DNA from 2 places in the Vibrio owensii genome. Region 1 is predicted to be linked to the other one. Evidence: riboswitches for the same ligand, from Rfam matches in the RefSeq annotation. Region 1 holds a riboswitch; the other holds the start of a gene.

Evidence for each region. A riboswitch is a leader RNA that binds a small molecule or an ion and turns the genes downstream of it on or off. The one in region 1 is predicted to bind cyclic di-GMP.
Region 2: another riboswitch for cyclic di-GMP. It lies ahead of A9237_RS25615 (hypothetical protein); the one in region 1 lies ahead of A9237_RS03320 (calcium-binding protein).

Annotation. Positions count from the first base shown of each region.
Region 1 covers NZ_CP019959.1:763,630-767,945, forward strand. The annotation lists gene A9237_RS03310 (type I secretion system permease/ATPase) at 1-981, shown strand, start outside; gene A9237_RS03315 (HlyD family type I secretion periplasmic adaptor subunit) at 974-2,317, shown strand; cyclic di-GMP riboswitch class I at 2,377-2,458, shown strand; gene A9237_RS03320 (calcium-binding protein) at 2,489-4,316, shown strand, end outside.
Region 2 covers NZ_CP019960.1:2,049,189-2,053,504, forward strand. The annotation lists gene A9237_RS25610 (aldo/keto reductase) at 1-690, opposite strand, end outside; cyclic di-GMP riboswitch class I at 1,100-1,195, shown strand; gene A9237_RS25615 (hypothetical protein) at 1,211-1,810, shown strand; gene A9237_RS25620 (hypothetical protein) at 1,894-2,196, opposite strand; gene A9237_RS25625 (NAD(P)H-dependent oxidoreductase) at 2,247-2,915, opposite strand; gene A9237_RS25630 (ankyrin repeat domain-containing protein) at 2,915-3,862, opposite strand; gene A9237_RS25635 (LysR family transcriptional regulator) at 3,968-4,316, shown strand, end outside.

The sequences.
Region 1 (4,316 bases):
ATGACCCTGCAAATTGGCATTATGGGCACTGGGGCTTTTCTGGTTATCGAGAACGCAATGAGTGCAGGTGGCATGATCGCCGGCTCGATTCTAATGGCTCGCGCGCTTCAACCGATTGAACAACTGACCGCAGGATTTCAAGGCTGGAAAACGGGACTTGCCGCAGCCGACCGCATCAAGCGAGTCGTCAATAAAAGCCAAACTGAACCTGAACGAATCACGTTACCAGAAGTTTCAGGAGAGCTTCGTTTTGATCAAGTGGTTTGGTCGCCAGAGCACCATAAAGGTGAACCTGTTCTTAAACAGCTCAAACTCAGGTTAGAGGCAGGAAATCGTGTTGCAATCATTGGGGCCAGTGGTTCAGGAAAAACCAGCTTATGTAAACTCGTTACTGGCATACATAAACCAACCTCGGGCAAAGTGTGCATTGATGGTTTAGACGTTACCCACTGGGATCGAGACCAGTTCAAACACACGGTCGGTTATCTGCCGCAAAACATCCAGTTCTTACAAGGCTCCGTTAAAGAGAATATCGCTCACTTCGATATAGAAGTAACCGACTCGCAAATCATCAGAGCAGCCATGCGTGCTGGTGTCCATGAAACCATTCTTCAATTACCAAATAGTTACGAGACCATCATCGGAGATGGCGGCCACCAGCTATCTGGCGGGCAAGCACAAAAACTTGCTCTGGCAAGAGCAATTTGTTTCAAACCCAAATTGCTGGTCTTAGACGAGCCCAACTCGCACATGGACAAAGAGGGAGAAGAATACCTCACCTCATTATTGGCTTCTTGCCGCGAAGAAGGCACATCCGTCGTCATGATTACGCACCAACCTCACCTACTACGCCATGTCGATTGGGTAGTCGAAATCAACCAAGGCCAAATCACCAAAGCGGGTGAAGCAAGCAAAGTTTTACGATCCATGATGGATGAACGTTCTCGAACACAACCAAAGTCGGAGGCTTCGAATGAGTAAAACGACATTACAACGCTCCGGCATTGAATTCGAAGATGGACGTAAGCTCTCTTTCACTACCAAACCCGTGGTTCTCATCTCGATGCTGGTTCTATTTATCATGGTGGGTGGATTTATGACCTGGGCTAGCCTCTCTCCTCTTAGCTCGGCCGCTATTGCCCCCGGAGTGGTGATTGTGGAATCCAAGCGAAAACCAGTCCAACACTTAGAAGGCGGAATTATTGAGAAAGTGCACGTCAAAGATGGGGATTGGGTAACCAAAGATGATTTGCTCATAACGTTAAGTGCGACTCAAGCTCAGGCCAACCTAAACCGACTGAGAGCACAATGGCAGAGCGATTTGGCACGTTTAAATCGCTTGCAATCAGAACTTGCCGATCATCCTGAAATTCAATTCGATAGCCGTCTGCTCTCTCGAAGTGACTCTGCCGATATTCAATCCATCATTCGCACACAACAAGCTTTATATGAAAAACGACGCTCACTACGCGTTGGTGAGAGCAATATTTTAATTGAGAAGATAGAGCAAGCTCGCCTCGATATGGTGGGTTTACAAAAACGCTACCAAGCAGGAAAAGAGAGTATTCGTTATCTTTCTGAACAAGTTGCCATGCACAAAAAGCTGCTGACATCGGGCAACACATCTAAGTCTCGGTACTTAGATTTACAACGCGAACATTCTCAATTAGAAGGCCAAATTGCTGATCTTAGCGCTCAGATAGGTCGAGCCAAAGGCTTTGTTGCCGAGGCAAAAATGGAGCTCGCAAACGCAGATTTTAACTACGCGAAGACACTCGGTGAAGAAGTTCAAGAACTTGAACGTAAACTAAACGAGACTCGAGAAGCGATGGTGAATGCGAGTGATGTCTTAGAACGTGTCGAGATCAGAGCGCCCCAAGGTGGTGTCGTTGTTGGACTTAATGTTGTGGGTGAGCATGCGATTATCGCCCCTGGCGACACATTAATGGAAATCGTACCCCAAGAAGATGAGCTTATTGTGGAAGCGCTTGTAAAACCAGAAGATATCGAGGTTCTTCATATCGGACAGGCAACACAAGTACGACTTACGGCCTTTAGTTTTAGGAAAACACCGCCAATTGAGGGGAAGTTGATTCACGTTTCTGCCGACCGCATTAGCGATCAAGCAACAGGATCCTCCGCTTATCTAGCGCGAGTGTCACTCGATGCCAACATGTTAAATCAACTCGGAGAGTCGGTCTCTTTATACCCCGGAATGCCCGCAGAGGTCATGATCCTGATAGAAGATCAAACCCCGTTGGACTATTTGCTCAACCCTCTCGCCGTCGCTTCATATAAAGCGATGCGAGAGATGTAAGACTTATTCAAAAAATCATAATCCCTCGACGTTACTGGCTAATTAACTGATAAACAAAAGGATGATAAAGCCAAACCCACTGCGAGGTGGGGACGGAAAGCTACAGATCTCAAATGGCATTGAGATGGCTGAGCTGCCTCTATGTATCTTGCGATATATGAGGACAAAGCAATGGCGGAAGAAGTTTCTGTAACAGACACCAATGCAAAAGTTGGCAATCTAGTAGACGGGCCAACTCAAGATGGAGTGTCAAGGGATGTAGATAATCACCTTGAAGACAATTCAGGCGCAGATCTAGAAGTTCGCGCTGGTAAAGGTGACGATATCGTTAAGACAGGCGATGGTGATGATTTTATTGCCGGAGGTCGAGGATCTGAAGCAATTAAATCCGGAGACGGTAACGATGTTATCGAATCATGGAACCACAGTATTGATGCAAAAGACGAAGCTGGCGTAAATCCCAACATCGACTTAGCTCGTGATAAAGACGTAGAGCATGTGGGGTGTGTCGATGACATCATTGTTGCTGGCTCTGGCAACGACTATGTCGAAGGCGGTGGTAACAACGACATTATTTATGGTGATCGTCGAGCTAAAACGGATGACAATAACTTACTAGCCAATGGTGATTTTGATGATAGCGTAGGCGATACTCCTGTTGTCGATCATGGCGGCTGGCAAACCTACTCTAGTTATGGTGGATGGGAAGCAACCGAAGGTTTAATCGAAATCCAAAACGATGGCGGTTATGGGTCTAACAAAGATCCAGCAAGAGAAAACGTATTAGAACTTGATTCTCATAAAGATGGCGATAATACCGTAACCAACTCAACCGTCAGTCAAACCTTCACGGTTGATACCGCAGGCACATTCAAACTCTCATTTGATCACACCAACCGCACCTCTAATGCAGACACAAACGGTCTGAAGGTTCTCATTGATGGCGAAGTTGTCGGAACATACAACAACTATGGCTGGGAAACGGTCAATCTAGATCTAGATCTAGGCGCTGGCGAACATACCATTTCATTTATGGCCGATGGTAACGAAGATTCGCTTGGTTCCCTACTCGATAATGTCGCTCTTCACCAATACCAAGCTAACGATGTATTGATTGGTGATGGCACTCCTAGAGACGGAGACAATATCGATGAAAGCTCGAAACCCGGTGATGACTTAATCCGAGGTAACAAAGGCGCAGACGTACTCATTGGTGACAATTTTGATGCCCTTTCTTTCAATGAGCAGTCTGGTAAGTTTGAGTTAGATTTAGACTCCGCTGAGGCACCAGAGGGTGACGGTTTGGGTCTTGATAACGCGACAGCTTACAATCCTGATGGTTCAGAGGGCATGCTTGTCACCAAAGGAGCAGCGAACGGTGAAACCGGATACGGTGTAAAAGGCAACTCGGAAAGCGGTGTTAACTCACAGATCGGCTACTCGTACATCGACAGTGACGGTGCTGGACCAGACACAATAGGGTCAGAGATTCTGTCTGTATGTCTAGAAGAACATACAATGGCAGCCAAAGTGGGCATTTCGAATCTCTACCTCGATGAAGGTAATGATGGCGTTGATGAAACTGGTCATTGGGCAGCTTACCGAGAAGGTATTCTTGTCGCTGAAGGAGACTTCACGGCTGCTGATTTGAAAGATGGCAACAACCACAGCGGCTACTTAGAAATAACACCTGAAGACACGGGCTTCAAAGCTTTTGATGAAATTCAGTTTTCTGCTGTTGGACCTGAATTTGACAAAGGCAATGGGCAGGACGCGAGTGATTTCTTTGTTACATCGGTAGAAGCGGTTGGTCTCACTGGTGATGGTACAGATAAGTTACACGGTGGACGCGGTGATGATGTTCTACTTGGTGGTGATAACCAAGAAACCTTGCCTACGCCAGAAAACGGCATGTATGACATCAGCGAGTTTAATGGCACTTTTGATGTCGAACTCATAGGATCAGACGCTGGATTCAACAATTCTCTTGGGTTCTATA
Region 2 (4,316 bases), on a different replicon from region 1:
GTTGTTGCGAAAATCATTTTCGTCCAACTCTTTAACCTGACCAGTCAGAAAACCAGCACCAAGTGGCGACCAACAAACCAGTGCTGCACCGATTTGGTTTACCGCAGGTAGGATGTCCGTTTCCGCTTCACGACGGAACAGTGAGTATTCGTATTGCACCGCCGAGATTGGGTGGATTTCATTAGCGCGCAACACTTGCTCCGCTGTAACGTTAGACAGACCAATCGCTTTTACTTTCCCCGCTTTCACTGCATCTGCCATTGCAGCGACCGTTTCTTCAAGCGGAATTTGTGGATCTAGGTAGTGTGCATAAAGTAGGTCGATTTGTTCCACACCCAAACGCTCTAGACTGTTATCAATCGCACGAGCAACATACTCTTTAGTGCCATTGATGGTTAAAGGGAATCCCCAGCCAGTATCTAGCGTGCTACCTACTTGGTCTTCTTCAAACACGATGCCAAATTTAGTCGCAATAAACGCTTTTTGATTGGTTTGCGCGATGGCTTTTTTGATCAAATCTTCGTTGTGCCCTGCACCGTAAGCGTCAGCTGTGTCGATCATCATGCCTTGTTCAATAGCATGAACCAGAGTTTGCACCGCCACTGCGTCATCACTCTCACCGTAATAGCCCTCAAGACCCATTGCGCCGTAACCGATTTGTTTGATTGCTGCAAAGTTGCTATTTGACATGATTCTTCTCCAATTCTCTTGCTGCTGACCTCAGCAACAAAACGCGATTTGTGTGTGTTTCGAGTCACCTCGATTGCTTGGTAATAAGATTAGCAACGCATGGAGAAGGAGGATTGAAGATTGTTGCCTGAAGATTTGTACTTTATTGCTAACTGCCTGAAATGGTGTCAGAGCGAGAGCAAGTTTAAGCTCAAAAACACGTTAAAACTTCTTCGTCAGTATAATTTTAACATTTTTATTAATAGTTATATCACATTGATTTTTAACATTTAAAATACCCATACATAGCGTGAGCAAGCACCCAAAACAAACAGTATGCATACTCCATAAAAGCGATATTTCAGTCCATTTCATTGCGCATACATTAATTAATCCTAAAGTAGTAGATGCGATATGACACACATATCAATAACTTCATTGCCAAACTCATCGTGAGGTGAGGACGGAAAGCCACGGGTCTTATCTGTTCAAGATAAAAAGGAATTAAGACAGCCGGGTTGCGGAACTTGGAATCCGAAAAATGAAAAATTCAATCACTACAATCGTCATTTCATCACTCTTCCTATCGACAAATGCCTTCGCACTTCAAGGCAAAAATTTTGACTCCATCCACGACGCAAACAACGCTGCAGGTGCTCGTGTGGGCTGGGATGTCGAATCTGATGGCGGCTTGGTTTTAAAAGGCGATAACAACATGGAATCGACCTTAACCGTTTCAAATACTCGTGACGCTGGCGGAGCGAAAGCCCCCGTTTTAAAAGTACAAGGCAGAAACGAGAAAAGAGCACTCAACGAAGCACTTCCAATACTCAGCGTTGAGAGCATCGAAAACCAAGCTGGTATTGAACTGACGCGCGGTTCAATGAAGCGCGATGCAAAACTGGGTTGGTCGATCATCTATGACGGCAAAGATAAAAGTGACCTGATTCTACGAGAAGTACGCGGTAGCGGTAACTGGATTGTCACTTCTTTCTACAAGCTTGAAAGCAAAATGCTGCAAGATTTTGAAGGCAGCCAATTTATGGCTCAAGTGTTTGTTCCATACTGCCCAACAGACAAATATGGAAATGTAACAGTGACACCAAGAACAAAAGAGAAGTTAGCGACTTGTCCTGAGTAATCTAGCCCTTCTATAGCAGAGCACTAAAACTCAAACTACCTCAATAACAACAAAGGGTGACTTTCATGTCACCCTTTCTCTTCTTAGATACACAACATACTGCGAATGATTCGGTGTGCTTCTGCTAAATCGTCAAGACTGCCAGATGCGATCACTTCTAATGGCTTTCTGCCTTCAAAGAACACGCTTTTGCTTGCGCTGTTCATAAAGGTTTTGCGCGCTTCTGGTTGACGAAAAAGTAGCTGCAAACACTCTTCAATTGCCAAGATATGCTGCTCACGTTGCAGCGCTTCTTGTTCGTCCATATCGCTTGGTAAAATCTTGGAGATTTGGTTCTTATTCGCACCCCACATGACCAGGGTTTGATGTGTTTTTTCTGAGTTCATAGTGGACTCCAAACTAAGTTGAAAAAGCCGACTTCCGTGTGCAGAAGGAATTAGTACTGACCAATTTTAATCGAAGGTTCTTCAAAGATAGACGTCAGTCGCTGCGCATAATTTTCTAACTCAGCTTTGCGTTCGTCTTCCGTTTTTCTTGCTGGGCCAAATACCTTATGCGGCTCAAGCACAGAGAAGCCATTGAACTCAAACACACCGCGATGAACTGGACGAAGAATCGCATCTAAATCACCATTCCACCCGTCTTTAACATACAGCTCTTCTGGGCCCCCCATGGTGACACTGACCATGGCTTTTTTGCCTTTGTAAACGCCATTTTCATAGAAGCGACCGGAGCCATAGGTGCGCCCCATTGCAAACACACGATCCACCCAACCTTTGAGCATCGCTGGCATCCCAAACCACCAAAGTGGGAATTGGAAGATCACCAGATCACACCATTCGAGCTTTTGAATTTCAGCCTCAATCTCGGGGGCGAAGCCATCATTATCGGTCGCGTACATCTCTTCTAACTGTTGCTTGAAGAACTCCGGATCGTTGGTCGTCGTGAAGTTATGGCGACCCGAAACAGGATCAAAGTTCATCGCATGTAAGTCCGATGTTTTGACCTTATGCCCTGCGCCTTCTAACACTTCAATTGCCGTTTGGAACATTGCGCCGTTAAAGCTCTTCGGTTCTGGGTGCCAATAAACAACAAGTACATTCATTATTTGTTCTCCAATAATTCAACAATCTCGGCGTAGTGGTATTCTTTCGCGAGCTCGAGTGGTGTTTTGCCGTCAAAGCCTTTTAATGCCAACTCTGCTCCAGCTTCAATAAGGGCTTTCGCTGCATCGGTGTGTCCGTGCCAAACCGCGTCATGCAAAGGGGTGTAGCCGTTATTTGGCCCCTGTGCGTTTAACGTTTCATGGAATCCAGCGTAGTTAGCCAACACTCGAACCACATCAGCACGACCGTTGTAGGCGGCTTTATGCAGTGGGATCGCCTTCATGTAATGATCGGGAATGGTTTGGTCACCCCCTTTTTCCATCAATATACGTAAGCTCTGGGTATGGCCATCACGTGCGGCAACCATTACTGCCGTATGTTCGTCATTCCCCGATGCATTGACTGGTGATGCTACATTGAGTGTCGACCAGTCCTGCAAAGCGTCAAGCGCCGCTGCCATTTGCTCATCGCTAGATTGCACGTCTGTCACAACTTGATAAGCAGCCAATTGGGCTTGTTTAGCTGCGAATTTTTGTTGGTAGTCGGCGAATATGTCCTCCATGTCTTTGGCTTGGTGCTGACCAAAAACATCACCTCGGCTCGCGCCAAAGTCGACGAGTTGTGCAGCTTTTGCTCCGAAGGTAGAGACAATCTCGGTGTTCACATCTGGTTGAGCGAGCAGCACTTTCACTATGTCTGGTTTACGATGCCAAACCGCCACCATCAAAGGTGTCACACCATGCTTTGGTGTTTGAAGATTGATAAACGCGCCCGATTCCAACAACTTGCTTACCCACTGCGTTGAGCTTTGTTGAGCAGCAATATGCAGTGGTGCGTTTCCCATCACAGGATCGAGTTGGTTTACGTCTGCACCCTGTTCAATCAATCCAACAAACTGCTCATAGTGATTATCGACAATGCTTTGGTGTAATGCTGGTAAGTTCATGATGACCCCGTTGCTGCTGCGTTTTGCTTCAATGGGGATAGTATTGAACAAAATTTCATTAACCTGTAGATTACAAATGGTTACTTTTAAGATGAGTAAAAGTTAATGAAATCACTTCCATCCCAACTTCCTATCTTCATTCAAGTTGCGAAAAACGGCAGCTTTGCCAAAGCAGCTCGGGCACTAGGGATCTCCGCACCAGCGGTCAGTAAAGCGATCACCAAGCTCGAAGAAGAGTGGCAAGTGAAACTGTTTTTTCGCTCATCTCACTCATTGAGTTTGACGCAAACAGGCCAACAACTTTTCGATGAGTTAACCCCTTCTTTGGAGGCGATTCAAAGCACCATTACACAGCTTTCCGATACTGAGCAAAGTTCCGGCGGAACGGTAAAAGTGAATCTACCCGCAAGCTCAATAGGGCGAGAGCATATCTTGCCGCTGGTAATCGAATTCA